Regions from separate parts of the Methylobacterium litchii genome, predicted to be linked through region 3. Evidence: riboswitches for the same ligand, from Rfam matches in the RefSeq annotation. Region 3 holds a riboswitch; each other region holds the start of a gene.
The links. A riboswitch is a leader RNA that binds a small molecule or an ion and turns the genes downstream of it on or off. The one in region 3 is predicted to bind fluoride.
Positions count from the first base shown of each region.

Region 1: it holds a riboswitch for fluoride, as region 3 does, so the genes downstream of both, crcB (fluoride efflux transporter CrcB) here and AAHF99_RS24070 (2,3-bisphosphoglycerate-dependent phosphoglycerate mutase) in region 3, are expected to answer to the same signal.
Region 2: it holds a riboswitch for fluoride, as region 3 does, so the genes downstream of both, AAHF99_RS06030 (CrcB family protein) here and AAHF99_RS24070 (2,3-bisphosphoglycerate-dependent phosphoglycerate mutase) in region 3, are expected to answer to the same signal.

Region 1 is NZ_JBBXMY010000001.1:128,038-139,193, reverse strand. Features, by position in the region: gene AAHF99_RS00700 (lysozyme inhibitor LprI family protein) at 1-131, opposite strand, end outside; gene hemJ (protoporphyrinogen oxidase HemJ) at 167-598, opposite strand; gene AAHF99_RS00690 (uroporphyrinogen decarboxylase) at 603-1,727, opposite strand; gene AAHF99_RS00685 (pyruvate, water dikinase regulatory protein) at 2,158-2,988, shown strand; gene crcB (fluoride efflux transporter CrcB) at 3,043-3,432, opposite strand; fluoride riboswitch at 3,506-3,581, opposite strand; gene AAHF99_RS00675 (hypothetical protein) at 3,623-4,135, opposite strand; gene AAHF99_RS00670 (hypothetical protein) at 4,298-5,587, opposite strand; gene AAHF99_RS00665 (tetratricopeptide repeat protein) at 5,581-6,486, opposite strand; gene AAHF99_RS00660 (vWA domain-containing protein) at 6,486-7,412, opposite strand; gene AAHF99_RS00655 (VWA domain-containing protein) at 7,409-8,416, opposite strand; gene AAHF99_RS00650 (DUF4381 family protein) at 8,416-8,880, opposite strand; gene AAHF99_RS00645 (DUF58 domain-containing protein) at 8,899-9,753, opposite strand; gene AAHF99_RS00640 (AAA family ATPase) at 9,825-10,829, opposite strand; gene AAHF99_RS00635 (MgtC/SapB family protein) at 11,031-11,156, shown strand, end outside.
Region 2 is NZ_JBBXMY010000002.1:183,169-194,324, forward strand. Features, by position in the region: gene AAHF99_RS06005 (sulfite exporter TauE/SafE family protein) at 1-2, opposite strand, end outside; gene AAHF99_RS06010 (ABC transporter ATP-binding protein) at 4-747, opposite strand; gene modB (molybdate ABC transporter permease subunit) at 740-1,405, opposite strand; gene modA (molybdate ABC transporter substrate-binding protein) at 1,410-2,192, opposite strand; gene AAHF99_RS06025 (winged helix-turn-helix domain-containing protein) at 2,251-2,604, opposite strand; fluoride riboswitch at 3,093-3,155, shown strand; gene AAHF99_RS06030 (CrcB family protein) at 3,378-3,647, shown strand; gene AAHF99_RS06035 (hypothetical protein) at 3,644-4,246, shown strand; gene AAHF99_RS06040 (EamA family transporter) at 4,254-4,691, opposite strand; fluoride riboswitch at 4,807-4,876, shown strand; gene xoxF5 (lanthanide-dependent methanol dehydrogenase XoxF5) at 5,492-7,294, shown strand; gene eno (phosphopyruvate hydratase) at 7,404-8,702, shown strand; gene ilvD (dihydroxy-acid dehydratase) at 8,861-10,690, shown strand; gene AAHF99_RS06060 (hypothetical protein) at 10,720-10,890, opposite strand; gene AAHF99_RS06065 (2,3-bisphosphoglycerate-dependent phosphoglycerate mutase) at 10,890-11,156, opposite strand, start outside.
Region 3 is NZ_JBBXMY010000021.1:38,636-45,509, reverse strand. Features, by position in the region: partial or broken gene AAHF99_RS24105 (helix-turn-helix domain-containing protein) at 1-582, shown strand, start outside; gene AAHF99_RS24100 (hypothetical protein) at 578-949, opposite strand; gene AAHF99_RS24095 (DsbA family protein) at 1,166-1,801, shown strand; gene AAHF99_RS24090 (molybdopterin-dependent oxidoreductase) at 2,118-3,197, opposite strand; gene AAHF99_RS24085 (hypothetical protein) at 3,336-3,674, opposite strand; gene AAHF99_RS24080 (hypothetical protein) at 3,671-3,820, opposite strand; gene AAHF99_RS27220 (hypothetical protein) at 3,762-4,004, opposite strand; gene AAHF99_RS24075 (hypothetical protein) at 4,032-4,232, opposite strand; gene AAHF99_RS24070 (2,3-bisphosphoglycerate-dependent phosphoglycerate mutase) at 4,257-4,877, opposite strand; fluoride riboswitch at 5,075-5,137, opposite strand; gene AAHF99_RS24065 (hypothetical protein) at 5,335-5,550, opposite strand; gene AAHF99_RS24060 (hypothetical protein) at 5,957-6,127, opposite strand.

The sequences.
Region 1 (11,156 bases), on a different contig from region 3:
TTGAGGGGGAGATGGGCGCAGATCGCCTTCTCGTCGGGGGCCTCGGCCTTGTCGCAGGCGAAGCTCGCCGCTTCGGCGGAGCCGCCGGCGAGGACGAGGAGAACGGCAAGGGCAAAGGTCGTGCGGCGCATGGACGATAACGGCCGAGCCTGCCGGAGGCTCCCGGTCAGAAGCCCGGCTTCACCGTCGCCAGCACCACGATGACGATCATCAGCAGCGTCGGCACCTCGTTGATCACCCGGTAGAACTTGTGGCCCCGGGTGTTCCGGTCGGCGGCGAAGTCCTTGACCATCCGGGCGAGCCAGCCGTGGATGCCCGACATCGCCACCACCAGGGCGAACTTCGCCTGCAGCCAGGGGGCGGCGTAGTAGCCGCTCATCCAGGCCAGCGTCAGCCCGAACACCCAGGTCGCGATCATGGCGGGCGTCATGATCGCCTTGAGCAGGCGCCGCTCCATGATCTTGAAGGTCGCCGATTGCACCTCGGAGCCCGGCGGCAGGCTCGCGTGGTAGACGAACAGCCGGGGCAGGTAGAGCATCGCCGCCATCCAGGCGATGAGGCTCACGATGTGTCCGGCCTTGATCCAGTCGTAGAGCACGCCCCTAGCCCCTGAGCCGGGCGAGCATCCGCTCGACATGGGCCACCGGCGTCTGCGGCGTGATCCCATGGCCGAGGTTGAACACGTGGGGCGATCCCTGCACGGCCTCGCGGATGCCGTCCACGGCCGCGTCCAGGGCCGCGCCACCCGCGATCAGCGTTTCGGGGTGCAGGTTCCCCTGCGTGACCGTCGAGGCCGGTACGCGGCCTCGCAGGGCCTTCAGATCCACGCCCCAATCGACACCCACCGCGTCGGCGCCGGTCTCGGGCACCACGCGGGCATGGCCGTCGAGGCCGGAGCCCCGGGCGAAGACGATGATCTTGGCGCCCGGCACCCGGGCGCGGACCCCCGCGATCATCCGGGCGATGGGTCGGAGCGACCAGCGGGTGAGGGCGTCCGGTACCGCCCCGCCCGGCAGGGCGCTCTCGGTGACGTCGCCCACCGGCTCGACCACGTCGGCGGAGGCGGGGACCGCCTTGGGCAGGGTGCCGGCATGGGATTCGAAGATCTGCACGGCGTCGGCGCCGGCCTCGAGCTGGCGCACGAGGTAGTCGGTCTGCACCGTGACGAGGCGGTCGATCAGTTCGTCCACCAGCGCCGTGTCGCCCTCGGCGAGCGCCCGGGCGGGGGCGAGGTCGGGGGTGCCCCGGCCGCCGATCATGTAGCTCGCCACGGTCCACGGCGCGCCGCAGAAGCCGAGCAGCGTCGTCTCCGCCGGCAGTTCGGCCCGCAGCCGCGTCACCGTCTCGAAGACGGGGGCGAGGTGGGTCATCACCGCCCCGTCGCCCGCCTCGCGCAAACGCTCGAAGGCGGCGCGGTCGCTCAGGGGATCGAGGCGCGGGCCCTCGCCCTCCACGAAGCGCACGTCCTGCCCGAGGGCGTGGGGCACGACGAGGATGTCCGAGAACAGGATGGCCGCGTCGAAGCCGAAGCGGCGGATCGGCTGGAGCGTCACCTCCACGGCGAAGTCGGGCGTGTAGCACAGGTCGAGGAAGGAGCCCGCCGTCGCCCGGGTGGCCCGATACTCCGGCAGATAGCGTCCCGCTTGGCGCATCATCCAGGCCGGAGGCGGCCAGACCGCCTCGCCCGAGAGCACCTTCAGCATCGTCCTGTCCGGTTGAACCGTCATGCGCTCCCGTACCCGTTTCTTCGCCAACCGGCCCGGTCGCGACGATCCCCAGGGGACCTCTCATAAAGAGAGAGAGAGAATCTTAGACTCTGTTTTTTCTCTTGGAGGCTGATGAGCGGGAGCGCAACCGTATCCACACCCGATCCCCGGTTCGGCGCCGTTAACGGAGCTTTAAAGGATTTGCGCGAAGATGATGGAAGAGGGTTCCTGCTCAAGGCCTTGCGCCGGGTGGTGAGCCGGTCCGGACCCCGCGTGTCCGGCTTTTCCCGAACCGGGTGCGGAATCCGCCCCGATTTGACGGCCTGTGTATGCAGGAGTCGATAGCCGGACGGGGTTCTGCTCTGGACCGGCCGACCGGGCCTGCCTATCCACACTTATCGACTCCCCGGCGGTCGCCGTTGGATAACCGAACCGGCCGGAGACGCCGCGTATGGGCCGCAGCTACTTCCACCTACATCTCGTGTCGGATTCCACCGGCGAGACGCTCATCAATGTCGGGCGCGCGGCGGCGGCGCAGTACGAGGGCGTCTCGGCCATCGAGCACGTCTACCCCCTCGTGCGCTCCGCCTCGCAGCTGGAGCGGGTGATCTCGGAGATCCGCGCCGCGCCGGGCCTCGTGCTCTACACCCTGGTGGGGGGCGACCTCGGCCAGCGGCTGGAGATGGCGGCGCGGGAATCCGGCTCGCCCTGCCTGTCGGTGCTGCAGCCGGTCCACGACCTGCTGCAATCCTACCTCGGCACGCAGAAGGCGGCACGTCCCGGCGCCCAGCACATGCTGAACGCCGAGTACTTCAAGCGCATCGACGCGATGAACTTCACCCTCGCCCATGACGACGGCAACCTGCCGGAGGATCTGGAGGAGGCGGACGTCATCCTGCTCGGCGTCAGCCGCACCTCGAAGACGCCGACCTCGATCTACCTCGCCAACCGGGGCCTGAAGACCACGAATCTGCCCCTCGTACCGGGCATGCCGATGCCGCCGGCCATCGAGGCGGCGCGCAAGCCCCTGATAGTCGGGCTGTTCGCCTCGCCGGAGCGGATCATCCAGATCCGCCAGAACCGGCTGTCGAGCCTGAACGCCGACGAGAGTTCGATGTATGTCGACCGCGAGGCGGTGGCCGACGAGATCACCGCCTCCCGGCGGCTGTTCATCAAGAACCGCTGGCCGACCATCGACGTGACGCGCCGGTCGATCGAGGAGACGGCCGCCGCCATCCTCGACCTGCACCGCGACCACCGGATGAAGTTCATCGCGGAATAATCCAGGGGCCTTGCCCCTGGACCCCACCAAAGGGCTTGCCCTTTGGGATCCCCGTCAGGATGCGCTCAGGATGCCGCGCACCAGGGCCATGCCGGCGATCAGGCCGAGGAGGCCGCCCGCGACCGAGGCCAGGACGTAAGCGGCCGACAGGGCCGTCTCGCCCCGCTCGTACAGGGCGATGGCATCGAGGGAGAAGGTCGAGAAGGTGGTGAAGCCGCCGAGCACGCCCGTCGTCAGGAGCAGACGGGCGGGGTGGCCCGCTGCGCCGCGCAGGGCGAAGCCTTCGGCCAGCACGCCCATCAGGAACGAGCCCAGCACGTTGATGAGGAGCGTCGCCAGGGGAAAGCCCAGGCCCGGCAGCGTCCGCGACACCGCCACGTTGAATCCGTGGCGAAACCCGCCGCCGATCCCGGCGCCGAGGAAAACGATGAGGGTGTTGATCATGCCTGTCCCGTCCCGGTTGGACGAGCGGCCCGGCCGCGATGCGGGCACGCCCCCACCGCAGGCGAAAGCCGCCCTTGCGGTAGGAGCCATCAGCCCTGGCCGGTCATCCGGCAAGGCGGTTGTCGGGGAGCTCCATCCCCATCCCGCCGAGCGTTAACGCACGGGCGGGACGAGGGAAAGGGCCTGAACCCTACGCCGCGACGGCGAAGTGGCTGCGCTGCTCGATCTGCGCGACGTAGAAATCCTCGATCACGTCGCGAACCACCTCCGCGAGGTCGGCGCCGCGATGCTCGTCGAGATGGATGTCGCTGCCGATCACCCGGCCGATATGCGCGCTGGCGCTCGAACCCGGCACGAGACGCTCGTTGTAGCGCTGATGCAGGCCGGAAATCGAAATATAGTTCTTGCCGCCGAGCTCGGGGCCGTACTTGATCTTGATCTTCTGCTCGCTGTCGACCCCGCGCAGCTTGGCACAGAGCGTGACGAAGTTGTCGGTGTCGATCAGCAACTCCGTCCCGGTGATGCAGCCATGGGCGTTGTGCTCTTCGTTCAGCACCTCCGCCATCAGGTTCAGCACCTCGATCACCGGCTGGAGGGCGCGGGTGCCGTCGTCCAGCAGCTTCTGCCGGAAGCCGTTGCTGCGGGCATCGGCGGCGGCAAGACGGGTGCGGAAACGGTCCTTGACTTCGGTGGTATGCGGCATCGGTTTAGTCCTCCGGGCGACAGCGAAAACGCGGACTCTTCGTCCGTTGGTGTTCGGTCTACGGAGCGAATGCAGTTGACGCAAGATAGTGCAAAACATTGATGCTTGCTCAGGACTTGAGCGTTTGCTTAAAACCTCAGCCTGCCTGAAAAACAGGCAACATCATGCAGGTCCGTCGAGGGGCTTCAGCACGGGGGCGGGGCCGAATGCCCGGCCGGGCTCGCTCTTCGTCAGGGCGCGGGCCAGGGCAACGAGATCCGGCGTCGCGCCTCCGGTCGGGCCGTAGACGGCGCGGTCGAGGGCGGCGAGCGCCTCGCGGGTCTCGGGCCGCTCCCGCCAGCGGCGGGCGAGGGCGGGCATCGCGGCCTCGCCCGCCGCCACGGCGGCGCGGACGGCGTTGGCGTCGCCGGTCCGGGCGGCCCGGCGCAGGTCGCGGGCGATGACGGCAGGCAGGCGGAGCGTCCCCCGTTCCCGGCGGAAGCCGAGGAGGGCGAGGCCGAGCCCGAAGGCCAGCACGCCCGCCGCCACGGCGATCAGCGCGGAGGCGGCGGCGCCCTTGGCCCCGTCGGTCTCCCGGTCGGGCAGGCCGCCGCCGATCTGGCGAGCGGGGATCTCGGCCTCGCGCATGGTGCGCGAGACCGTGTCGAACCACGGGATGGCGATGGCGTCGAGGGGGATCACCTCCGGCACGCCGGGCTTCACGTCCCAGACATAGGTGGCGCGGGCGACGGGGCCGGCGGGGGTGATGATGGTCTCGCGGACGACCGGCCCGGCGAAGGTGATGATGCCGCGCGTGCGCAGGACCGGCCGGGGCGGCAGGCCCTCGGCGAGCATCCCCTGCGCCTCCAGCACCACCGTCCGCCGGACGGTCTCGTAGATCTTCACCGTCTCCGGGTCGCGGCTCCACGAATCGGTGATGCTCACGTCGCGGGCGGGGAGCCACCAGGGCTCCTTCGCGTCGGGGCCGCCGGTCGGGGCGGTCCAGGGGGCGACGGTGAAGGGGATCGGCTGCGAGCGCACGTCCACCACCTTGCGCTCGCCGACGTCGTTGACGGTCAGCCGGTGGACGAAGGGCTCGATGGTGAACGCGCCCGCATGGTGCGGGAAGATCGCCACCGTCCGGTCGAAGGCGATGGCGGTCTGGCCGTCGGGGAGGCGGGTCTTGCTCCAATGGTCGCGGCCGAGCTGCGTCCAGGTGAAGTTGGCGAGCGGCGGCTGGATCACCTCCTCCAGCAGGATCGGCTGGCGGTAGACCCCGTGGATCTTCAGGAGCACCATCTCGCGGGTGTAGGGCGTCGCCCCGCCGTTCAGTTCGGGGGTGACGGTGAGGGTGAGGTCACCGGGTTCCACCTCGGCGAGGGCAGGCAGCGACATCCCGGCCAGCAGCAACCCGGCGAGAAGCCCAGTCCGCCCTCGCCGCACCCCGCGACCCCAGTCCCAAAAAATCACCATGGGTTGCTCCCGGCGGGCATGGCGGTGCCGGCCTCGACGCGGCGGGCCTGCTCGGCCTTGAGGCGGAGCTTGAGGTAGCGGCCGGGATCGTCGGGCAGAGTCTGGAGCCACAGGCGGTCGGGGCGGATTTCGTGCGCCTCGAAGCTCTTCGTCACCCGGCGGGCCTCGCGCTCGGGGGCCTCGGCGACCATGGCGGGGCCGGTGCCGGAGCGGCCGCGCCCGGCGGCGTCGCCCACCGAGCCGCGTGCCTTGCCGCCGGCCGAGTCGATGGCAGCCTGTTCGGAGCGGCCCCGCCGGGCGACGGCGCTATTGCCGGGCAGCGAGGCGCTGCTGCTCGCTTCGCGGTTGCCGGCAAGGCCCTCGCCGCTGGACGAGGCGTTGACGTCGTCGTTCGGGTCCTGGTGGGCGGATTTGTTGTAGCGGGCGCCGTACTGCGCCGTGCCGTTGGCGATGCCGCCGCCGGGGCCGCGGTCGATCGCCTCTTCCAGCATCCGGGCGATCAGCGAGCGGTTGGCCTGGGCGTCCGCGTCGCGGGGGTTGAAGCGCAGGGCCTCGTCGTAGGCGGCGATGGCGCCCTGCAGGTCGCCGGAGCGGGCGAGCGCGTTGCCGAGGTTGTAGCTCGCCCGGCGCCCGCCGTTGCGGAACAGGGTGATGGCCTCGTCCAGCCGCCCCGCCTCGTAGACGGCGGCGGCCCGCCAAGCGGGGTCCTCGAATACCCGCGCGGCGAGGCCGGGCAGGTGGACGCTCATCAGCAGGCGCCCGACACCGGTGCGCGGCTGCGACAGGGCGACGAGGGTCACGATCCCCAGGCCGACGAGGACGAGCCCGCCGATCCGCGCACTCCGCCGCCACGCCGGCGGCAGGCCGAGGGTCCGGGGTGACGCGAGGGCGGCCGGCATCAGGCGCTCCGTCGGAACAGCAGGAGGGCGGGTAGGGCCGCCAGGGCGAGCAGCCAACGCCCGAGATCGGCGAAGGCGACGACGCCGTAGCCGCCGGCCGCGAGGTGCTGGGCGGTGGGCGCAGCCACCGCGTCGAGCACGGGGGTCGCGGCACGGATCTCGGCGCTGGTGCCGCCACCCGCCGCCGCGAGGCGCTGGAGGGGCCCCGGATCCGGCTTCGGCACGCCCGGCGGCAGGGCCTTCGTGGCGGGGACGAACAGGGTGTCGAGGCGCCAGCCCCGGGCGCGGATCGCCCCGGCCTCGCGCAGGGCGGCCTCGCCGATGCCGTCGCCGTCGCTGATCAGCACTACGTTGGCGGCGATCACGTTGGCCTCGGCGAGGGTCCGGCTGGCCAGCGCGAGGCCGCGCTCCGGGTGGCTGCCCCGGTCGGGCACCGTGTCGGCGTCGAGGGAGAAGAGCGTGGTGCCGAGGCTGTCCCGGTCGGTGGTGGGGGAGGCGGCGAGGTAGGCGTCGCCGGCATAGATCACCAAGGCGACGGGGCGGGTGCCGGCGGCCTGCGCGACGGAGGCGGCGGCCTCGCGCACGCCCTGCAGGTTGCCGCCCTCGGCGACCGAGCGGGAGAGGTCGACGACGAGGATCGTCTCGTCGAGGTTGCGGAACGTGCCGGTGTCCCGGCGCTCCACCGCCGGCCCGGCGAGGCCGAGGACGAGACCCGCCGCGCAGAGCCCCGCCGCGAGGTTGGCGCCACGCTTGCCGCCGAGCACCGATCCGGTGCGCGAGAGGTAGGCCATCAGGGCGGGATCGACCTCCCGGCCCCAATCGCCGAGCGGCGCCGCCCGGCGCACGGCATAGAGCGCCAGGGCGACGACGATGGGGAGCGCCGCGAGCCACCAGGGCCGCAGGAGGGTGAGTCCGGCGAGCGTCATGCGCTCCTCCGCACGGCGAGCAGCCCCACGGCGAAGGCCAGTGCCAGGGCGCCCGGCCAGACCCACAGATCCTTGCGCAGGGGCAGCGGCGGGGGCGGGGTGCGCCCGCCCTCCAGGGTGTCGATGGCCTGCGCCACGGTGACGAGGTCGTCCGTGGTCTTCACCCGGAAGAAGCGCCCGCCGCTCGTCTCGGCCATGGTCTTCAGGGTCTCGCTGTCGACCACGTCCTGCTCGCCGTTGGCGTCGGCGAGGTCGCGGGGGCCGAGCGCGATGGTGTAGACGCGCACGCCGATCTCCTTGGCGAGGTCGGCCACGTCCTTCGGCGCGGTCTGGCCGGCATTGTTGGCGCCGTCCGAGAGCAGCACCACCGCCTTCGTCGCGGCGGGGCGCCCCTCGGGAATGTTCGCGTCGCGCGGGTCGAGGCGGCGCAGGGCGAGGCCGAGCCCGTCGCCGATGCCGGTGGAGCGGCCGGAAATGCCGATCGTCGCCTCCTCCAGGGCGCGGGCGACGGAGGCGGTGTCGAAGGTCAGCCCGGCGGCGACGTAGGCCTGATCCGCGAACAGGACGAGGCCGATCCGGTCCCCCGCCCGGCGGCGGATGAAGTCGGCCCCGACGCGCTTCACCGCCGCCAGCCGGCTCACGGTCTCGCCGTCGAGGGAGAAGTCGCGCCGCTCCATGGAGCCGGAGAGATCCATGGCGATCATGATCTCGCGCCCCGAAGCCGGGAGCGCGGCCGAGGGCATCACCACGCGCGGCCCGGAGAGCGCGGCGATCAGGCAGATCCACAGGCCCCAGACCAGGGCGGCCCGGCGGCGGCCGCGCCCTGCGCCCTCGTGGCCGGTGCCCGTGCTCGCGGCCAGGGTGCCGGGGACGCGCAAGGCGCCGCCCTCCACCCGCTCGCGGGGCAGGAGCCGCGCGGCGAGGAGCGGCAGCGGCAGGGCGAGGAGCAGCCAGGGGGCCGCGAGGTCGAAGCCGGAGACGAAGGCGGCGAGCCAGCCGGGCATCATGCCTTGAGCCTCCCGATCAGCCGGGTCAGCTCCGCGTCGAGGAGCGCGGGGTCGGGTACTTCGCGCCGGTAGAGCCCCTCCACCAGCACGCGCCCGGCGCCGGCGGTGAAGAAGTCGGTGCGCAGACGCGCATCGAGGCGCGCGGCCCAAGGCGCGCCGTGGGCGGAGGCGGCCTCGTCGCCGTCGAGGGTGCGCACGAGGCGGCGCAGCAACCGCGCCTGGGCGAGGATCCTGTCCGGCGGGGCGAGGGTGCGGCTTCCGGCGAGGTCGGCCAGCGCCGCCCGGCGGACGCTGGCCCGGACCCGGCTCACCACGACGCGCAGCAGTCCGACGAGGAGCGCGGCGCCGAAGCCGAGGACCAGCGCCAGCAGGATCTCGCCGGGCACGGGGCCGCTCGCGCCGCCCGGCAGGTGCAGGCCGCGCAACTGGTCGAGGGTCGCGGGGGCGTCGGCGGGGGTCACGGGCGGCCCCGCGCGGTCTCAGAGCACGGCATCGAGCCGCTCCATCAGCGGCGCGTAGGCCTCCGGCCCCGCCTCCACGTCGAGGCGCAGGCCGGCGATGCCGCGCGCGGCGTAATCCCCGAGGCGGGCGTCGAGCATCTGCTCCCCCGTGCCGTCGGCCCGGAGCGAACCGCGCCGCCCGTCCGAGAGGGCGAAGGGGAAGAAACCCGGCCGCCGGGCGCGCTCGAAGGCGTCGCTCACCAGGAGAAGGCGCACCGAGACGCGCTCGGCGACGAGGCCGAGCAGGCGCTCGAAATTGGGGCCGGGGGCATCGAGGGCGCTGGCGATGACGAGATGCCCGCCCGACGGCAGGAGGCTCGTGGCGATGCCGAGCAGGGGTTCGAGGGGCGGGTCTTCCGCCCGTGCCGCGTCGAGGGCCTGGGCATGGGCCACCGCGAGGGCGCCGGTCACGGAAGCCATGGCGCGCTCGCCCCCCGCCGGGCGCAGGACGGTGGGCTCACCCGAGGCGGTCGCCACGGCGAGGCCGACGCGTCCGCCATCGGCGACGATCCGCCAGCCGAGGAGGGCCAGCGCCTCCGCCGCCGCGACGGAGCGGAGCGTCCGCTTCGTGCCGAACAGCATGGAGGGCCGGAAATCCGCGAGCAGGATCACCGCCCGGTCGCGCTCGTCGTGGTGGGTGCGCACGTGCAATTGCCCGGTGCGCGCGGTGGCGTTGCGGTCGATGTGGCGGCGGTCGTCGCCCTCGGCCCAGAGGCGCACGTCCTCGGGCTCGGAGCCCCGGCCCCGCCGCTTGGTGACGATGCCCCCCGGCAGGCCGGCAAGCGTGCGGGTCACGGGCGCCGCGCCCCGCCGGGCGAGGTGGCGTAAGCCCATCAGCGCCTCGCCCGAGAGGTGGATCACAGGATCCTGGGCCGGATCTCGGGACGGTGCCGCTGTCCCTCGGCTCAAAGGGCCTTCACCCGCCGCACGAGGTCGTCGATCAGCCCCCGGGCGGTCTTGCCCTCGGCGGAGGCCCGCCACGTCAGGCCGATCCGGTGGGACAGGGCGTCCCGCGCCAGCTCGGTGATGTCCTCGGGGATCACGTGGTCGCGCCCGCGCAGCCACGCCCGCGCCTTGCCGGCCAGCATCAGCGCGAGCGTCCCGCGCGGCGAGGCCGGGTGCTCGATGGCCCCGCGCAGGTCCGGCGCGGCCTCGTCGGTGCGGGTCGCCGCCACGAGGCGCACGAGATAGTCCTTCAGCGCCGGGGAGACGTAGGTGGCCAGCGCCGCCTCGCGGGCCGCGCGCACGTCCTCCATCGACAGGCGGATCGGCATCGGCGCGATGCGGTGGGTGATCTCGCCCTCCACGAGGTCGAGGATCGCCCGCTCGGAGGCCGCGTCGGGCATGTCCACCACGACGTGGAGCAGGAAGCGGTCGAGCTGCGCCTCGGGCAGGGGGAAGGTGCCCGCGTGCTCGATCGGGTTCTGGGTGGCCACCACCATGAACGGGTCGTGCAGGCGGTGGGTCTCGCCGGAGACGGTCACCTGCCCCTCGGCCATGGATTCGAGCAGCGCCGACTGCACCTTGGGGGGGGCGCGGTTCACCTCGTCCACCAGCACCAGGGCGTGGAAGAGGGGGCCGGGCAGGAATTCGAAATGGCCGCTGTCCTGGCGCCACACGGTGGTGCCGGTGAGGTCGGCGGGCATCAAGTCCGGGGTGCACTGGATGCGGGCGAAGGAGCCGTCGAGCCCCTCCGCGAGGCGCTTCACCGCGCGGGTCTTGGCGAGGCCGGGCGCGCCCTCGATCAGCAGGTGGCCCCCGGTGAGGAGGCCGATCAGCAGCCGCTCCACGAGGCCGGAGGCGCCGATCAGGCCGGTCTCCAGCCCGTCGCGCAGGGCGAGCACCCGCCCGTGCAGGCCGGAGGGATCGGTTCCCGGCGAGGGGCGGTCGGCGAGGGCCGCGCCGCTCATGAGTGGATTGGTCCCGACAGGTCGGCGCAATCCGGCATCCTGCACGTCTCCTCGCGGCCGGGTCCCGTGTCGCGCACGGGCTCTCTCAAGCCGTCTCGGGTGTGCCCGCAGGCCGGGTGCCCGTCAATCCTGCGTGGGCCGGGCCGTTTGCGGGCATCGTGTCACGGTTTCTTCACAGGCGCGGAGGATGAGCGGGCCGCCATGCATGCCGCCTTCGCCTACGCCGACCTCCCCGAACCGGTGAAATCCGCCCTCGGCCTCTTCGTGGCCTTCTGCCTCGGCACCTTCATCGGTGCCGAGCGACAGTACCGCCAGCGCACGGCGGGC
Region 2 (11,156 bases), on a different contig from region 3:
ATCTCACCCTGCATCCTGCATCACCCCGTCCAGGTCCAATGCCTCCCGCACGCGGCTCCCGGCCGGCGAGCCGAGGACCTCCCCGGGTCGACCCGACTGAAGGGTCGTGCCGCGGTCGAGGACGCACAGGCGGTCGGCGAGCCTCACCGCCTCGTCGAGGTCGTGGGTCACGAGGACGATGGGAATGCGCAGGGTGGCACGAAGCTCGCCGAGCTCCTCCTGCAACCTTCGGCGCGTGCGCCGATCCACGGCGGCGAACGGCTCGTCGAGGAGCAGTACATCCGGGTCCCGTGCCAGGGCACGGGCGACCGCGACCCGCTGCTGCTGCCCGCCGGACAACGCGGACGGCCGACGTTCCCCCAGCCCGTCCAGATGGACCAGCCGGAGAAGCGCACGGGCCCGTTCCGCGCGTCTGGCTTCGGGCAGGTGACCCATTGCCGCCACGACGTTCCCGAGGGCCGTCATATGCGGGAACAGGGCGTAGGACTGGAACACCATTCCGACCCGTCGCCGATGCGGCGCGAGGTCGATCCCAGACCCCGTGTCGAGCCACGCCGTGCCGCCGCAGGTCACCTGTCCCTCCCCCGGCCGATACAGACCGGCGATGGTCCTGAGGACGGTCGTCTTCCCGCCGCCGGACGGCCCTACGAGCGCCAGGAGCTCGCTCGGCCCGCATGCGAGGTCCACCGCCAGCGGGATCGGCCCGTCCTGTCGCAGGCGGACGTGGAGGCCCGAGCGGTCATGCACGACGTCCGACCCGGCTCGAAAGGGTGTAGGTCAGGGTGAGGGCCGCCAGGGACAGGAGCAGCAGCAGGGCCGCCATGGACCCGGCGGCATCCATGTCGAACGCCTGCACCCGGTCGTAGATGGCGACCGCGACCGTGCGGGTCTCACCCGGGATCGAACCCCCGACCATCAGCACCACCCCGAACTCCCCGAGGGTGTGCGCGAAGGCGAGCACCAGCCCGGTGACGATGCCCGGCCAGGCCAGCGGCAGGTCGATGGCCCAAAGTATGCGCCACGGCGTCAGGCCCGACACCGCCGCGGCCTCGCGCACGTCGGTCGGGATGGCCTCGAAGCCCCGTTGCATGGGCTGCACGGCGAACGGCAGGTTGGCGATCACGGAGGCAAGGAGCAGGCCCGGGAAGCTGAAGGCGAGCGGATGCCCGAAAGCGGCCTGCCAAGCCTGTCCCAGGGGAGATGCCCCGCCGAACGCGGACAGGAGGTAGTACCCGAGCACGGTCGGCGGCAGCACCAGCGGTAGCGCCAGCAGCGCCTCCGCCAGCGAGCGCCCCCGAAAGCGCCGGAAGGCGAGCCACCGGCCAAGGACCACCCCGACCGGCAGAAGCAACAGGACGGTCAGCGCCCCGAGGCGCAGGGACAACGAGAGGGCCTGCCAGTCCATCCGCTCACGGCGCCTCGCCCGGAAGCACGAAACCGTACCTGCGCAGGATCTCGCGGGCCGGCGGGGATTGCATGTAGGCCTGGAACGCCTTCGCGGTCTCGCCGGCGTGGCGCATCAGGACCATCCTCTGGCGCAGTGGCTTGTGCCAGGCGGCCGGGATCAGCGCGTAAGAGCCGAGCTTCGACACCTCCGGCGATAGAACCAGGGAATAGGCGAAGATCCCGCCCTGGGTCGAGCCGGACGCCGCGAACTGTGCGGCCTGGGACACGTTCTCGCCCAGGACCAGAAGGGGCTTCGCCTCGTCCCACAGGCCCTGCGAGGCCAGCGCCTCCTCCGCCGCCCGTCCGTACGGGGCATGCTCCGGGTTGGCGATGGCGAACTTGCGCACCCGCCCGTCCCCCAGGGCGGCCTTGAGGTCGGTCATCCCGGCGTCGGGCTTCATTGGCGAGCCATGGGGAGCGAACAGCACGATGCGCCCCTCCGCGTAGAGGGCGCCGCGATCGACCGTCTTACCTGCATCGGCGAGCCGGAACACGAAGCCCTCGTCGGCCGACAGGAAGACCTGGAACGGCGCGTCCTGCGCCAGTTGCCGGGCGAAGTTGCCGGAGGACCCGTACGTGATTGCGAGTTCCTGGCCGGTGTCGGCCTTGAACCGCGTCGCGACCGAGTCGAGCGCGAACTTCAGGTCGGCGGCGGCCGCCACTTGCACGGGCGCATCCGCCCTGGCCCCTGCCACGGGGGCGAGCGTGAGGGCGGCGGCGATGAGGAGGGCAGGAATGCGAAGCATGCGCTGGACGATATAGCTGATCGGCTATATCGCAAGGGGCAGAACTCGCTTCCCCGGATCAATCTTCTCTTGGCTTGAGCAGCGTGGAGAGCCGCTCGACCTCGCTGGCCGCGGCCTTCGCGGCGGAGGCTTCCGTGCGCCGGTAGCCGTCGAGCACGGCATCGCCGGTCGCGGTCAGGCGCGCCCCACCCCCCGCCTTGCCGCCCTTGCTCTTCTCGACCAGGGGCTCGCGGAAAGCGGCATTGAGGGTTTCGATCAGGTACCAGGCGCGCTTGTAGCTCATGCCCATGCGGCGGCTTGCGGCCGAGATGGACCCGGTCTCGCGGATGCCTTCCAGAAGTGCGACCTTACCCGGCCCGAGCAAGGTGTCGGCCCGCAACTCGATACGTAGGCTGATGCGGGCTTCGTCCATCCCACCTCCCGTCAGGTGCCAATTGCCGTCAGGCTTCCGTACGACGCGCATACCCGAGCACCGCCAGGGCCGCGCCGGCTGCGGGCGCAGCCTTTCGGGCTTAGGTGCCGCTCCTCACGGTGACCCGGAACCTCGGCTCAGCGCGCCTGAGAACCGCCAGGGCATGAGCAGCCGCCGAAGGGCGAGCCGTGACGTGACGAATCGGCGACGCCGGCTTTCCAAGGTCGCACGGAAGGTCGATGGGCACGATGCGGCCAACTGCTCGGGCTGGCACTCTCAGCCGTCTTGCTGCCGCTGCTGGCGGGCATCCTGGTGATCTCCCCCTTCAAGGTCTGGCGGCACGCCTGACCGCGGGTGCCCCGAGCAGCGGTATGGATTTCGACGAGGCGGGCCGCCGGCGACCTCCTGCCGGCCGGGACGGTCCAAGCAAGGCGCCGTCCACCGTCAGACGCCTTTGACGCGTCGCGGCTTGGGGCGCTAAAGACCGCGCGCGTGATGGGAATGGAGCTTCCCGACAACCGCCCGTAAGGGCTGATGGCTCCTGCTGCGCGGGCACGAGGTGGCCCGTCCGTGGCGGGAGCGTGCCTGACGCCGCTCCGCCGCGCGGCGGGTTTCTTGCTGCCCCGGATCGAAAGGGTGAGAGGGCAGGCAATGGGCTTCGTGATCGTGTTTCTGGGGGCGGGATTTGGCGGCGCCCTTCGCCACGGGTAAACATCCTCGCGCTGCGCCTGCTGGGCGCAGGGGCCTTTCCCTACGGGACCTTGGGCATCAACGTGCTCGGCTCGTTCCTGATGGGCCTGATCGCCGAGTATTTCGCCCTCAGGTCCGGCCTGCCCATGCAACTTCGGCTGTTCCTGACCACCGGCATCCTCGGTGGCTTCACGACATTCTCGGCATTCTCCCTGGACGCCGCACTCCTCTTCGAGAAGGGCCAGGCCGGGGCCGCGTTCGCCTACGTGACCGGCTCGGTGGTCCTGGCCCTGGGCGCGCTGTTCCTGGCCCTGATGGTGGTGCGCGCCGCGGTCGGCGGAGGGGCGGCGTGAGCCCGTCGTGGGTGGGAACCCTCATCACCTTCCAGGTGACCTTTACGGAGTTGTTCATTGCCGCCACCGTGGTCGCGGCGGCCGCCTACAAGTTCGGGTGGCGCAGCGTGGCGCTCGGGTCCGCGCTCGGGGCGACCGGGGTGGCGATCCTGGCGGCGGTGTTGCAGGTGGCGGCGTACGGCATCGCCCTGCACTGGCTGGATTGGATTTCCGCCCTGCTGCTGCTCGGGTTCGGGGCTTATCTCGTCTACGAATTCATCTCGGGCTTCCGGGAGACGAACGACATCGCCCCCGTCGGCACCGGCTGGGCGCTGCCGCTCAACGCCGGCGGGATCGGCGTCGCCGCCTGGGCGCTGGCGGCGGAAGGGCTGGAGATCCTCGTGGTCTGGCTGGGGGTCTCGCTACGTGACGGGCCGGCGACCGCGACCCTCGGCGTCGGCCTTGGGCTCGTCGTGATCGCCATGCTCGGCATCGTCCTGCGCGGCATCGGCGTGTTCCGGCGTATCCCGCCCTACGTCCTGGACGGGGTCGCCGCCGTCGCGGTGACCGCCTACGGCCTGTACTTCCTGTACGAGGCCTTCGCAGCCGGCGGGGCCTGAGCCCGCCTCAAACCCTTAAGGCGACCAGGACGGCGCCGGCCGCGATGAGGCCGACGCCGATCCAGTTCACGGTCGCCAGCCGCTCGCCCAGGAACGCTGCGCCGAACACCGCGACCAACACCACGCTGAGCTTGTCGATGGGCGCCACGCGCGCGGCATCGCCGAGCTTCAGGGCGCGGAAGTAGCAAAGCCAGGAGCCGCCCGTGGCGAGCCCGGAAAGCACCAGGAACAGGTAGGTGCGTCGCGAGACGGTTGCGAGCGGCTGCCACTCGCCCGTGCCCACGAGGATCGCGCCGAGCACGGACAAGATCACCACGGTGCGGATGAAGGTCGCAAAATCGGAGTTCACGTTCTCGATACCGACCTTGGCGAAGATCGCCGTCAGCGCCGCGAAGGCGGCCGAGAGCAGCGCCCAGAACTGCCAGGCGAACACCAGGTTTCTCATCGCCAAATCCCTTGGTTGCGGCCGAGGCGAGACCCCTCCGGAGTTCCGGAGCCGCGCCTTCCGCCGTGCCTCGCGAGGTAATTGACGGCGATGGTGGATTAAGCCACCTTGCCCGACGTGGGATGGGGATGGAGCTCCCCGACAACTGCCGGGCCCGACGCCCGGACGATAGCTCCTACCGTGCGCTTCCGGGCGCGGGTAGGGCTGCGCCTGTCCCCACATCCGGCCGCGCACCTCCCGTAACCCGATCCCGTCGCCGGGATCCTGCGTGAGCCGTGTGCCGATGCGATCCCACCAACCGCCGCTCTGAGCCTGCCCCACGCGCGCGATTTCGCGCGCGTTTCGTCGTGCTCGAACGAAAAAAACGGCGAGGTCCGAAGACCCCGCCGCACCCAGCGAACTTCCCGAGCGGTAACTTAAGTCGTTCGCTAGATCTCAGTCTTACTTGTCGGAGAGGTCAGGATAGCTAAAACAAGCTTCGAGTCAACGGCAATAAACCGATAATCGAAGAAAATTGGCATCTTAGATCTTTTTAAAAAGCCAGTTTTACTTGGTCCTGGGAAGCGCATCGCTTGCCGGGTAGATTATCCATGCCTCAATAAGTAAATATGCTGACGGCACAAGAAAAACTGTCGCACTTAGAAGAATCTTATTGTAATCTCAAATGGCCTTGATAGACCTGCATCGCTCGCTTTCGACCTGAACGGAGGAACTTCGGGGATAGAAAAGCGGCGATAACGCGTGACATGACGCGTGGCCACGCCGAATTCTGGCCGCGGCGTCTGAACGGAGGAACGCGCATGAAAAAGATCGCCCTCGCGGCGTCAGTTGCCTATGCCGCCACCGTGCTGCCGGCCTCGGCCAACGACGACCTGATGAAGATGATGGAGAACCCCAACGACTGGGCGTTCCCCGGGCTGAACTATTCGAACACCCGCTTCTCGAAGCTCGACCAGATCAACACCAAGAACGTGAAGGACCTTCAGGTCGCCTGGACGTTCTCGACCGGCGTCCTGCGCGGCCACGAGGGCGCGCCGCTCGTGATCGGCAACGTCATGTACGTGCACACGCCGTTCCCGAACATCGTGTACGCCCTCGATCTCGACCACGAGCAGAAGATCCTCTGGAAGTACGAGCCGAAGCAGGATCCGTCCGTGATCCCGGTCATGTGCTGTGACACGGTCAACCGTGGCCTGGCCTATGCCGACGGCGCGATCATCCTGCATCAGGCCGACACCACCGTCGTCTCGCTCGACGCGAAGTCCGGCAAGGTCAACTGGTCGGTCAAGAACGGCGACCCGGGCAAGGGCGCGACCAACACCGCCACCGTCCTCCCCGTGAAGGACAAGGTGCTGGTCGGCATCTCCGGCGGCGAGTTTGGCGTGCAGTGCTCGATCACCGCCTACGACCTGAAGACCGGCAAGCGCGTGTGGCGCGGCTACTCGGAAGGCCCGGACGACCAGCTCCTCGTCGATCCCGAGAAGACCACCTCGCTCGGCAAGCCCATCGGCAAGGACTCCTCGCTGAAGACCTGGGAAGGCGACCAGTGGAAGACCGGCGGCGGCTGCACCTGGGGCTGGTACTCCTACGACCCCAAGCTGAACCTCGTGTACTACGGCTCGGGCAACCCCTCGACCTGGAACCCCAAGCAGCGTCCGGGCGACAACAAGTGGTCGATGACCATCTGGGCGCGTAACCCGGACACCGGCATGGCCAAGTGGGTCTACCAGATGACCCCGCACGACGAGTGGGACTACGACGGCATCAACGAGATGATCCTCACGGATCAGAAGGTGGACGGCAAGGAAACCCCGCTGCTCACCCACTTCGACCGTAACGGCTTCGGCTACACGCTGAACCGCGACACCGGCGAGTTGCTCGTGGCCGAGAAGTTCGACCCGGCCGTCAACTGGGCGTCCAAGGTCGACATGGACAAGTCGTCCAAGACCTACGGCCGCCCGCTGGTCCAGGCGAAATACTCGACCGAGCAGAACGGTGAGGACGTGAACTCGAAGGGCATCTGCCCGGCGGCCCTCGGCTCCAAGGATGAGCAGCCCGCCGCCTTCTCGCCGAAGACCAACCTGTTCTACGTTCCCACCAACCACGTCTGCATGGACTACGAGCCGTTCCGGGTGACCTACACCCCGGGCCAGCCCTACGTCGGTGCGACCCTCTCGATGTACCCGGCCCCGAATTCCCACGGCGGCATGGGCAACTTCATCGCCTGGGACGGCGTGAAGGGTAAGATCGTGTGGTCCGATCCGGAGCAGTTCTCGGTGTGGTCGGGTGCTCTCGCCACCGCCGGTGACGTGGTGTTCTACGGAACGCTGGAAGGCTACATCAAGGCCGTCGACGACAAGACCGGCAAGGAGCTCTGGAAGTTCAAGACCCCGTCGGGCATCATCGGCAACGTGATCACCTACCAGCACAAGGGCAAGCAGCACATCGCCGTGCTTTCGGGCGTCGGCGGCTGGGCAGGCATCGGCCTCGCGGCCGGCCTGACCGACCCGAACGCCGGCCTCGGCGCGGTGGGTGGCTATGCGGCCCTGTCGCAGTACACCAACCTCGGTGGCACGCTGACCGACTTCGCCCTGCCGAACTAAGCAGCGGCATTTCGCTGACGACATGCGGGTGCCGGCGCGGGTTCCGCGCCGGCACCCTTCTCCTTGCTCGGTTACCGCCGAGGACCTTCATCAATTGACGGAATCCCCGATGCGTCCGGACACGAAGATCCGCGCCCTCGAAGCCCTGGAAATCCTGGACTCCCGCGGCCGCCCGACCCTGGAGGTCCGCGTCACGCTCGAAGGCGGCGTCAGCGCCACCGCCGGCGTCCCCTCGGGCGCCTCCACGGGCGTCAACGAGGCGGTCGAGAGGCGCGACAATGACCTGGCCCGTTACGGGGGCAAGGGCGTGCTGATGGCCGCCGAGGCCGTTCGGGGCGAGATTGGCGAGGCACTCCGGGGGTGGGACGCAGCCGACCAGCAGGGCGTCGACCGGACGCTCGTCGAGCTCGACGGCTCGCCGAACAAGTCCAGGCTCGGCGCGAACGCGCTGCTCGGCGTCTCCATGGCGGCGGTGCGTGCGGCCGCGCGCGCGACGGGCCGTCCTCTCTACGCGCATCTCGGAGGCGAGGCCGCCACCCTTCTCCCGATGCCGTGCCTCAACGTCCTCAACGGCGGCCAGCATGCCGACAGCTCGCTCGACGTCCAGGAATTCATGCTCGTGCCCGTCGGCGCGTCGAGCCTGGCCGAGGCGATGCGCGTCGCGGCCGAGACCTACGCGGCTATCCGAGAGATCCTCCACGAACGGGGGCTGGCCACGGCCGTAGGGGACGAGGGCGGCTTCGCACCCAACCTGCCGGACAACGAGGCGGCTTTGGCGTTGATCGTGGAGGCCACGGAGAGGGCCGGCTACAGGCCGGGCGCCGACGTCGCCATCGCCCTGGATCCCGCGGCCTCTTCCTTCGCGGCGGCGGACGGTTACAACCTCGCCCGATCGCGGACTGGCATGCTGAACCGCGCGCAGCTCCTGGAGCTCTACGGCCGTTGGGTCGAGCGCTGGCCCATCGTCTCCATCGAGGACGGGTTCGGGGAGGAGGACTGGACCGGCTTCGTCGCCCAGACGGCCGCGCAGGGCGAGCGGATACAGGTCGTCGGCGACGACCTGCTGGTGACCAATCCCCGCTTCATCGCGAAGGCCATCGACGAGCGGGCCTGCACCGCGGCCCTGATCAAGCTGAACCAGATCGGTACCGTGTCAGAGACGGTCGAGGCCATCACCCTGTGCCGGAAGGCCGGGTGGGCGACGATGGTCTCCCATCGCTCCGGGGAGACCACGGACACGTTCATCGCCGACTTCGCGGTCGCCATGGGCAGCGGGCAGATCAAGGCCGGGGCGCCCTGCCGGGGCGAGCGGCTGGCCAAGTACAACCGCCTGCTGGCCATCGAGGCCGAACTCGGCGCCCGCGCGCGCTTCGAGAACCCGTTCGCGCGCTACGGACGCCCTCGGTAGCGCCGAGCCACGGGCAGGGCCCGCTCGTTTCCCGTCACTGACGCAGGCGGGAGAGTGGACGGGGCGCCAACAGCCAAGGTGCATGACAGCACCGAGCCGAACCCGCTTGTTCGCCGACGCCTATCCGGCAGAACGCGCATGACACCAACGAGACGCCCATGCCCGCCTATCGCTCCCGCACCACCACCCACGGCCGCAACATGGCCGGCGCCCGCGGCCTCTGGCGCGCCACCGGCATGAAGGATGCCGATTTCGGCAAGCCGATCATCGCGGTGGTGAACTCGTTCACGCAGTTCGTGCCCGGCCACGTCCACCTGAAGGACCTCGGCCAGCTGGTCGCCCGCGAGATCGAGGCGGCCGGCGGCGTCGCCAAGGAATTCAACACCATTGCGGTCGATGACGGCATCGCGATGGGCCACGACGGGATGCTGTATTCGCTCCCGTCCAGGGAGCTGATCGCCGATTCGGTCGAGTACATGGTCAACGCGCACTGCGCCGACGCGATGGTGTGCATCTCGAACTGCGACAAGATCACCCCCGGCATGCTGATGGCGACGCTCCGCCTCAACATCCCGACCGTGTTCGTCTCCGGCGGCCCGATGGAGGCCGGCAAGGTGCAGCTGCCGGGCATCGCCAGGAAGGTCGATCTCGTGGACGCGATGATCGCGGCGGCGGACGACCGGATCTCCGACGAGGACGTCGCGGTGATCGAGCGCTCGGCCTGCCCGACCTGCGGCTCGTGCTCGGGCATGTTCACGGCGAACTCGATGAACTGCCTGACCGAGGCGCTGGGGCTGGCGCTGCCGGGCAACGGCTCGGTGCTCGCCACGCACGCCGACCGCAAGCGGCTGTTCGTCGAGGCCGGCCACCTGATCGTGGATCTCGCCCGCCGCCACTACGAGCAGGACGACGCCGGCGTGCTGCCGCGCGCTGTCGCCAGCTTCGAGGCGTTCGAGAATGCCATGACCCTCGACATCGCCATGGGCGGTTCGACCAACACGGTGCTGCACCTGCTCGCCGCCGCCCACGAGGGCGAGGTGCCTTTCACCATGGCCGACATCGACCGGCTGTCCCGGCGGGTTCCGGTCCTGTGCAAGGTGGCCCCGGCGGTGGCCGACGTCCACATGGAGGACGTCCACCGGGCCGGCGGGATCATGGGCATCCTGGGCGAGCTCGACCGGGCCGGCCTGATCGACACCGGGGTGGGCAACGTCTCGGCCGGGACGCTGGGCGCCGCACTCGCCCGCTGGGACGTGCGTGGCGAGCCGGCCGCCTCGGTCCAGGACTTCTACCGGGCGGCCCCGGGCGGCGTGCCGACCCAGGTGGCGTTCAGCCAGGAATCCCGCTTCGACGAACTCGACCTCGACCGGGAGGGCGGCGTCATCCGCGACGCGGCCCACGCCTACTCGCAGGACGGCGGCCTCGCCGTGCTGTTCGGCAACCTCGCCGAGGACGGGTGCATCGTGAAGACCGCGGGCGTCGACGCCTCGAACCTGGCCTTCACCGGCACCGCCCGCGTGTTCGAGAGTCAGGACGCCGCCGTGGACGGCATCCTCAACGGCAAGGTCACGGCCGGCGAGGTGGTGCTGATCCGCTACGAGGGCCCCCGCGGCGGACCCGGCATGCAGGAGATGCTCTACCCGACGAGCTACCTCAAATCGAAGGGGCTGGGTAAGGCCTGCGCCCTCGTCACCGACGGGCGTTTCTCCGGCGGCTCCTCCGGTCTGTCCATCGGGCACGTCTCGCCGGAGGCGGCCGAGGGTGGCCTGATCGGCCTCGTGCGGGACGGCGACCGGATCGCCATCGACATCGCGGCGCGCAGCATCCACCTCGACGTGGATGCGGGGGAACTCGACCGGCGGCGTATCGACCAGGACGCGGCGGGCTGGCAGCCGGCCAATCCCCGGAAGCGCAAGGTCAGCGCGGCGCTGCGCGCCTACGCGATGCTCACGACCAGCGCGGCGAAGGGCGCGGTCCGGCGGGTCTGAGCTCGACCCACCGGACCGGCTTCCGGGCCTCAGCGTGACAGGAGCCAGACGGCCACGACCGCGATGACGACGATGGCGGCGCCGACCAGGACGGCACGCGGGACGGGCGTCTTCCCCACCGCGTGCCGCCGTTCCAGGCGCCCCATCTCGTCGATGTCCCTCATCTCGGGATCGGGATCTTCCCCGGGCGACTTGGCCATCAGCTTCCTCCGTCGACGGCTTGCAGGGTCGGTTCCAGGCACGTTCGCGACAGGACGGTCGTGTCCGGTGCCAGCGTGTAGAGGCGCATCGCGCAGGTGGGCAGCTCAAGCTCCTCGACCTCGTCCGGGGAAAGCCCGTCCAGGGCCATGACCAGGGCCCGCAGGGAGTTCCCGTGGGCGACGACCAGGGTGATGCCGTTCATGGCCGCCGGCAGGATCTCCCGCACGTAGCCGAGCATGACGCGCGCCGCGGTGTCGCGCAGGCT
Region 3 (6,874 bases):
ACGTCGGCAGTTCTCGTCCGAGGAGAAGATCCGCGTGGTGCTGGAAGGCTTGCGTGGCGAGGACAGCATCGCCGAGTTGTGCCGACGTGAGGGGATCGCCACCTCGATGTACTACGGCTAGTCCAAGGATTTCCTGGAGGCTGGCAAGAAGCGCCTGTCCGGCGACACGGCTCGTGCTGCCACCACGGATGAGGTGCGGGATCTTCGTCGCGAAGCGGGGGCGCTGAAGGAGGTCGTGGCTGATCTCGTCCTGGAGAACCGTCTGCTCAAAAAAAGCATGAGCGGGGCTGGGGGCGACGAGGCATGAGGTACCCGGCCCCCGAGAAGCTGGAGATCATCCGGCTCGTTGAGCAATCCCATCTGCCGGTGCGCGCCACCCTGGGCAAGCTCGGCATCACCCGCTCGACGTTCTACCGGTGGTACGACGCTTACCAGCGCGGCGGCCCCGAGGCGTTGAGCGACCATCCCTCGCGGCCGAGCCGGGTCTGGAACCGTCTCCCTGCGGAGATCCGCGAGCAGATCGTGGCCCTGGCCTTGGAGCAGCCTGAACTCAGCCCGCGTGAACTGGCGGTACGCTTCACCGCCGCCGCGGATGCTCCGGCCGGTCGTGGTTCATGTGGCACCGCTGGCAGACCGCTATGAGGTTCACGTCCCGGTTGTCGGCGGTGTCGTGGTTGCGGTGGCCGGTCGCCAGGACCACCCGCGTCGTCCGTACGGATCTGAGAACGTCGTCCTCTCCAACCGCAAGGCAGACGGCCTGCCCCTTCCCGTCGCGCCAGGAACCGACCTGCGCGTCCCACCAGCGGCCATCGCCAAGGTGCCAGACGGTTTCCCCATGCGGTCGCCCGCAGCCCTCACAGCGGCCCTTGGCGCGTCGAAAGCGGATCACCGCCGACAGCTGCGGCCAGTCGATGGGGTAGAAGAAGCGGTGCTCGCGCCGGATCGGCATGGCGGGACTGAAGCGTGGCGACTAGATCGCCTCTCGCATGGGGCTCAATCTCTGGCAACGGATGAGGGGTCGCCCGTAGTCGCTGGGCGACGCGCCGGGGCCACGCTTCGGGAGGTAGAATGCTGCCGAGATAATGCATCGGATCACACGAGCCCTTGTCGCTCAGCTCTTTAGCTTGTACCAGCCGCGCTTTATCTCAGGACTGCTGATCCTCTAATGATCACACGCCGCCGAGTTCTGTATGTGGCTGTGGGGGCCGCTGTCGCTCGTGCTAATTTTGTAAAGCAAGCCTTGGCGCAGAATATCTCTCCCGACGTACTCGCTGAAGCGGGTCCGCTTGGTGACGTATGGCTTGGAGATAAGGATGCGCCAGTGACGATCATCGAGTATGCCTCGATGCCCTGCTCACACTGCGCCACATTTCACACAAAGACATGGCCCGCTCTCAAAGAGCGCTATGTCGATACCGGCAAGGTTCGTTTCACCCTGCGCGAGTTTCCAATCGGCCCGCTGGCAACGGCTGCCTTCATGCAGGCCCGATGCGCGGGGAAAACGCGCTACTACCCGATCACTGACTTGCTGTTTGAGCGCCAAGCTGACTGGGCATTCACCGAACATCCCGTCGATAAGCTGCGGATGCTGATGCAGCAAGCCGGGATCGAGCAGCAGCAGTTCGATAATTGCTTGAGAAACCAAGAAATCTACGATGCAATCAATGTAGTCAAAAATAAAGGTGCGGAAGTTCTACAGATTGACTCCACTCCGACATTCTTTGTAAATGGCCGTCGCCTGAAGGGAGACATGCCGATAGAAACTTTATCTCAAGTGGTTGATCCCTTAATTTCAAAATAAAAATTATACAATCAGTATATATTCTGGTTATGCAAGTTTTTTCAATAGTCATGGCTGCACATGACGCATTGGCAGCCCATTATTGCTTTCGGGTCGCGTCTATCAATTCTACTAGCTGAATGGCTCAGTGCGTGTGGTGTGATACCCTCGTTGCTACCGTACTCTTGCCGTCAACTACCGTCCTTGTCGTGACCTACCGTAATCGTGGCAACCGCCGAGGCCCGGCTGATGCCTCGTGTGCTGACACTCGGCATCGCCCTGCTCCTCGCCGCGGTCGCAGGGCTGGCGGCGGTCACGCTATGGCAGGTCTGAAAGTTCAGACCACGCTTACCCGCGTGCGGTGCCACGCGGCGCTGAGATAGCCCTTGTAGTTCCAGGTGTCGTCGGGAGCCGCGGGCTGGGTTTGTCCGGCCTCGTCCCAGGCGCGCACCGCCAGCTCATGCTCGCCCGCGGGCAAGTCCAGGTCGATCGTCCAGAACGTCCAGGCGAACGGCGCCCGTGTATCGTGTTCCAACGCGGCCCGCGCCCATGTCCGGCCGCCGTCCCCCGAGACGTCGACCCGGACCACGGCGCGATCTCCGCAGATGGCGTAGCCCTTGATGCTGTTTGACCCGGCTTTCAGGCTCGTACCCCGCGACGGCTCGCAGATCACCGCGTTGAGAGGCATCGTGTTAATCGTGTGCCCCTCAGCCGGGTCTGCCGTCTCCGCGGTCACGTCGGATGGGAACAGCTTGTAGTCGCCGGCCTGGATCGGGTTGTCCGACGGATGGTCCTGCACAGTGATGCGCTTCAGCCATTTCGGGCTGCGCACCCCGGCAAATCCCGGCACGACGGCGCGCAGCGGGAAGCCGTGCTCGGGCAGGAGAGGCGCGCCGTTCATCGCGTAGGCGAGCAGGGTCTCTGGTGCGAGCGCCTTGGCGAGTGGGATCGAGGCCCCGTAGGGATGCCCCTCGACCGTATCGTGGCTCTCGAAGGCGACGTGCAGGTCTGCACCGGCGTCGATCCCGGCCTCGCGCAGCACATCACCCAACCGGACCCCAGTCCAGTCGGCGGTGCCGATCGCGCCGCCGTCCCACGGGTCGCCGGAGACCGGGGCAACCGCCCGCATGTCCGCGCGGCGGTTGCCGGCACACTGCATCGTGGCGGTGACGGTGACCTGCGGGAAGCGCGATTGCAGGTCGTGTAGCGACAGCTTCAACGCGGTCGAACCCGCCCCGTCGACGGTGAAGCGGTAGCCGTCCGCTTCGATCTCCGGCAGATCGCCGTGCGAGCGCACGTAGAAGTCGTCGGCTGCGGTCCGGTAGGCGGCACGCAGGCGGTCCAGCGGCGGCTCGGCGTTGTAGGGCGTCTCCCCGTGAACGATCAGGCGCGTCTTGCGCTCGGCCAAGCTCGTCATGGGGTTCTCCTCTCTCAGCATCCAGGGATTCAACGTATCAATCCGCGTCCGGCCTCGTAACGTTCCGGGTACGACCTCACGGCGACGCCGCTCATGCGGTCCGGAGACACGCCCATGCTCAATGATTGGGCCGGTCGCTCATGGGGCGGATGCCACCTCCTGATGCTCCCGCCAAAGGCGCCTGAGCGTCTCACGCGTGTCGTCGAGAACCGCGACACGCCGCGCGTACCAGCGCTCCAGCAGCGCCTCCGCCTCCGCCTCGATATGGCAGCGGGAAAGGTCGATAGAGAAGTCTGGATTGTAACGCTCGACGGCGGTGATCGCGTCGTAGCCCTGTTCGCGAGCTGCACGCAGCGCCTCGATTAGGGGATAGTTCGGCTGCTCGGGTTCCGAGCTGTCCGGACAGTTGTCGCGTGGGGTGACCTTCGCGCTGAGACGCGTCCCGGGATAGAGGGTCTCGCGGGTGCTCTTGCTCATGGCTCACTCCTGTTCGCCGACTGATGTCGGCCGTGGCGTCCGAAAGGGTTCTCGAACCGGGCGCGGGGGCCAAGTTCGGCCTCGATATCAAGGAGGCGGTTGTACTTTGCCAGCCGCTCGCCCCGGCAGGGCGCGTCGGACTTCATCTGGCCGCAACCCATCGCCACTGCGAAATCGGCAATGAACGCGTCGGTGGTCTCGCCCAGCTGGCACGCTGGCCGTTGCAGTGACGCCTCCGTCGAGAGTGACGCGCACCTGAAGCGTCGGGTGGCCGCGTGAGTCGAGGATCTCAAGGGCGTCGAGGCTGTGGATGGTTGTGCCCGTGCTCATGGCGTGCTCCGCATTGGATCGAGGGTCTCAGCGCATCACGAGGAACAGCGCGACCAAGGCGACGACGAGGATCGCGGCCGGGATCAGCCAGACGAGACCTATCGATCTTCCCGACCCACCGAATGGGCCCGCCGCCCTGTGGTGCTGGCCTTCGACGACTCCGAGTCCGCGGATGTCTTCCAGTTCCGGGTCGGGGTCGTGCTGCGGAGGCTGCGATATCGAGCTCATGGTGGGGACTCCGTGGGTAGCGGTTCAGGTCACGACCTCGCGCGCCTCGACCGAGGCGTCCGGGGCGAAGCGGTAGACGCGCACCGAGCCAGTCGGCAGCTCCAGACGCGCGATGGCGTCGGCGTGCAGAGCCTCGATGCCGGCCACGAGGGCGCGCAGCGAATTACCGTGGGCGACGACGAGGGCGGTCCCGCGCATCGCCGCCGGCAGAACGCGGGTGAGGTGGTAAGGCGCCACGCGCGCCAAGGTGTCCCGAATGCTCTCGCCTCCCGGGGGAGCGGTCGCATAGGAGCGGCGCCACACCCTGACCTGATCCGCGCCCCAGCGCACCTCCGCCTCGACATGGGTGAGGCCGGTGAGCGCGCCATAGTCGCGCTCATCCAGCGCGGCAGCGCACTCGACCGCGAGGCCAGGGCGACCGAGCGCGTCGAGGATCAGCCCCGCGGTCTCAGCGGTGCGCGAGCGGGTCGAGCAGAACGCGGCGTCGGGGTAGAGGCCATGTTCTAGCAGGCGCCGCCCCGCGGCCCGCGCCTGCTCGCGCCCGCGCGCTGTCAGCGGTACGTCGCGGGTGCCGGTGAACTCGCCGGCTGCGTTGGCCTCGCTCTCTCCGTGCCGGACGAGCAAGAGGGTGCGGGCGACATTCACAACAGGTCCCCGGCCAAGGCGGCGCGTGCAAGCGCCAGTCCCGCCACGAGCCCAGTGAGGCCGCCAGCGCCCACAACGAGGAATACAATTAGGAAGTTCACAGTATCGCCCCACTCGCACTCGCGAGGGTGACGAAGAGTCCGCTACGCGGCCGGTGGTGCTCCAAGCCCCCGCCACGCGCGGGCGCCGACGCACCCTCCGTGACAGGAGCCATCAGCCCTCACGGGCGGTTGTCGGGGAGCTCCATCCCCATCACTTTGGTAGATGGTGATGCCGGAGGGCCGATCAAGTGGTGGTCCGCATACAGATCCCCCGATGCTTTCCGCCGGCATAAGGTCCACCGCCGCCGCCGCATATGCTCCGGCCGGTCATGGTTCATGTGGTACCGCTGGCAGAAGGCCGTGAGGTTGGCGCCGGTGTTGTCGGCCGTGTCGTAGGCGAAGGCCCCCGCAGTTCTTTACTGCTGCCCTTGCCCACCGCTCTTGCTTGCCTTGTTGGCCTTGTGATGTCCCACGGCGCATCCGGCCGCAGCCCCGGCTTTGCCGTGCCCGGCCATATGACCGGCAACGCCGCCAACGACTGCACCCTTCAGGCAGCCCTTAGCCTGTGCAGGAGCAGTCCCGACCAGAGCGCTGAGAGCCAGGGCTGAGGCTGCAATCACAATCCGGGGCATGGCGTGTCTCCTATCTGTGCAGGAGCCAACACATGGCCGAACGCGCCCGTTCCTACTGTGCAGGTCAGCGCCGCAGCGCTTCGATCCAGGCTTTGACTGGATCGAGCACGAAGCCTACGTAGGACACCCATGTCCGTGACCGACTGTTTTGTGGCACGGCATCAGCCGAGCGAGCTGCCATAGAGGCCGCCACGTAGGCATCCTCACGTTCCCTGCACTCATCCAAGGCGTTGCGCTCGTTTCCGGCGCGGCTCTGCCCCGCCGGCTGGTGAGTGGAAGCATCACGGATGCAGCTATGCCACGCCTGCTCAAGCGCCTGTAGATCACCCGGTGCAGCCGCGAGAGCCGCAAGTGGCTCAACGGCTGCAAGGCTAACGATGATTGCGAGAGCGCGCACGGATGCCGCTCAGTCGTCTGCTACGGCGATGTGAGCAATTACGCGGGCGCCATCGCCCAGCGAGGCATTCACCGCACGGGCGAGTTCGACCCGAGCTGCGCCATCCGCCAGCAGCACAAGGCTAGCGAGGAGAAGCCCGAGAAGGGCGAGCCGGTGAGGCGTGGGGAGGGGGATCGGCATGGGAGGCGCCTTGAGGACGCCTGACCATACCCCAGCCGCTGGGCTGCAGCTGCCACCCAGCGACCACAGCGGCACAAAAAGCGAACAGCCTGTGCCTCCGTTTGGCCTTAGAGCCGCCCCGGCGGTGGCGGGGGCGGTCCATCATCGTCATCGTCATCCGGCGGCGGGGGCCTCCGGTGATGATGGGGCGGGGGCCTATCGTCATCGAGGTCCGGCGGCGGGGGCTGGAAACGATGAGGTGGCGGGGGCGGTCGGTCGTAATCCTCGTCGGGCGGTGGCGGTCGCCTATCGTCGTACGGCTGAGCGGCAACGCCAGCCGTAGCGAGCACGAGCAGGTAGGCGCCTCCATCGTGGTTTGGTCCGCCCATACAGCGTGTGAGATGGCCCGAACGATCCATGGGCCAACCGCTGATTGGAGCAAGCTGAGCGAAGGAGATGCACCGCATCGTCATCACGTGCGCTACGGAAAAGAACCAGGGAAAGGCCCTTGCTTCAACAAGGCAGGCGCCGAACTGGGACGACGTACAAGAGATCTCTAAAGGTCGCCGGAATAATCCTCAGGAGCAACAGGGGCTTGATCGCAAAGCCGCCAGATTTCCACGAAGCAGGTGGCGTAGCCTGCCAGGAAAACGGCGGTCCAGTGCATCGACGTATCCTTCCCTAATAGGTCGCTGTCGACGTTATAGGCGCGAGAGCTTGACCTTACCTAAACGTGTCTTTCGTACGAGTTGCAACCCTCATGGGCCG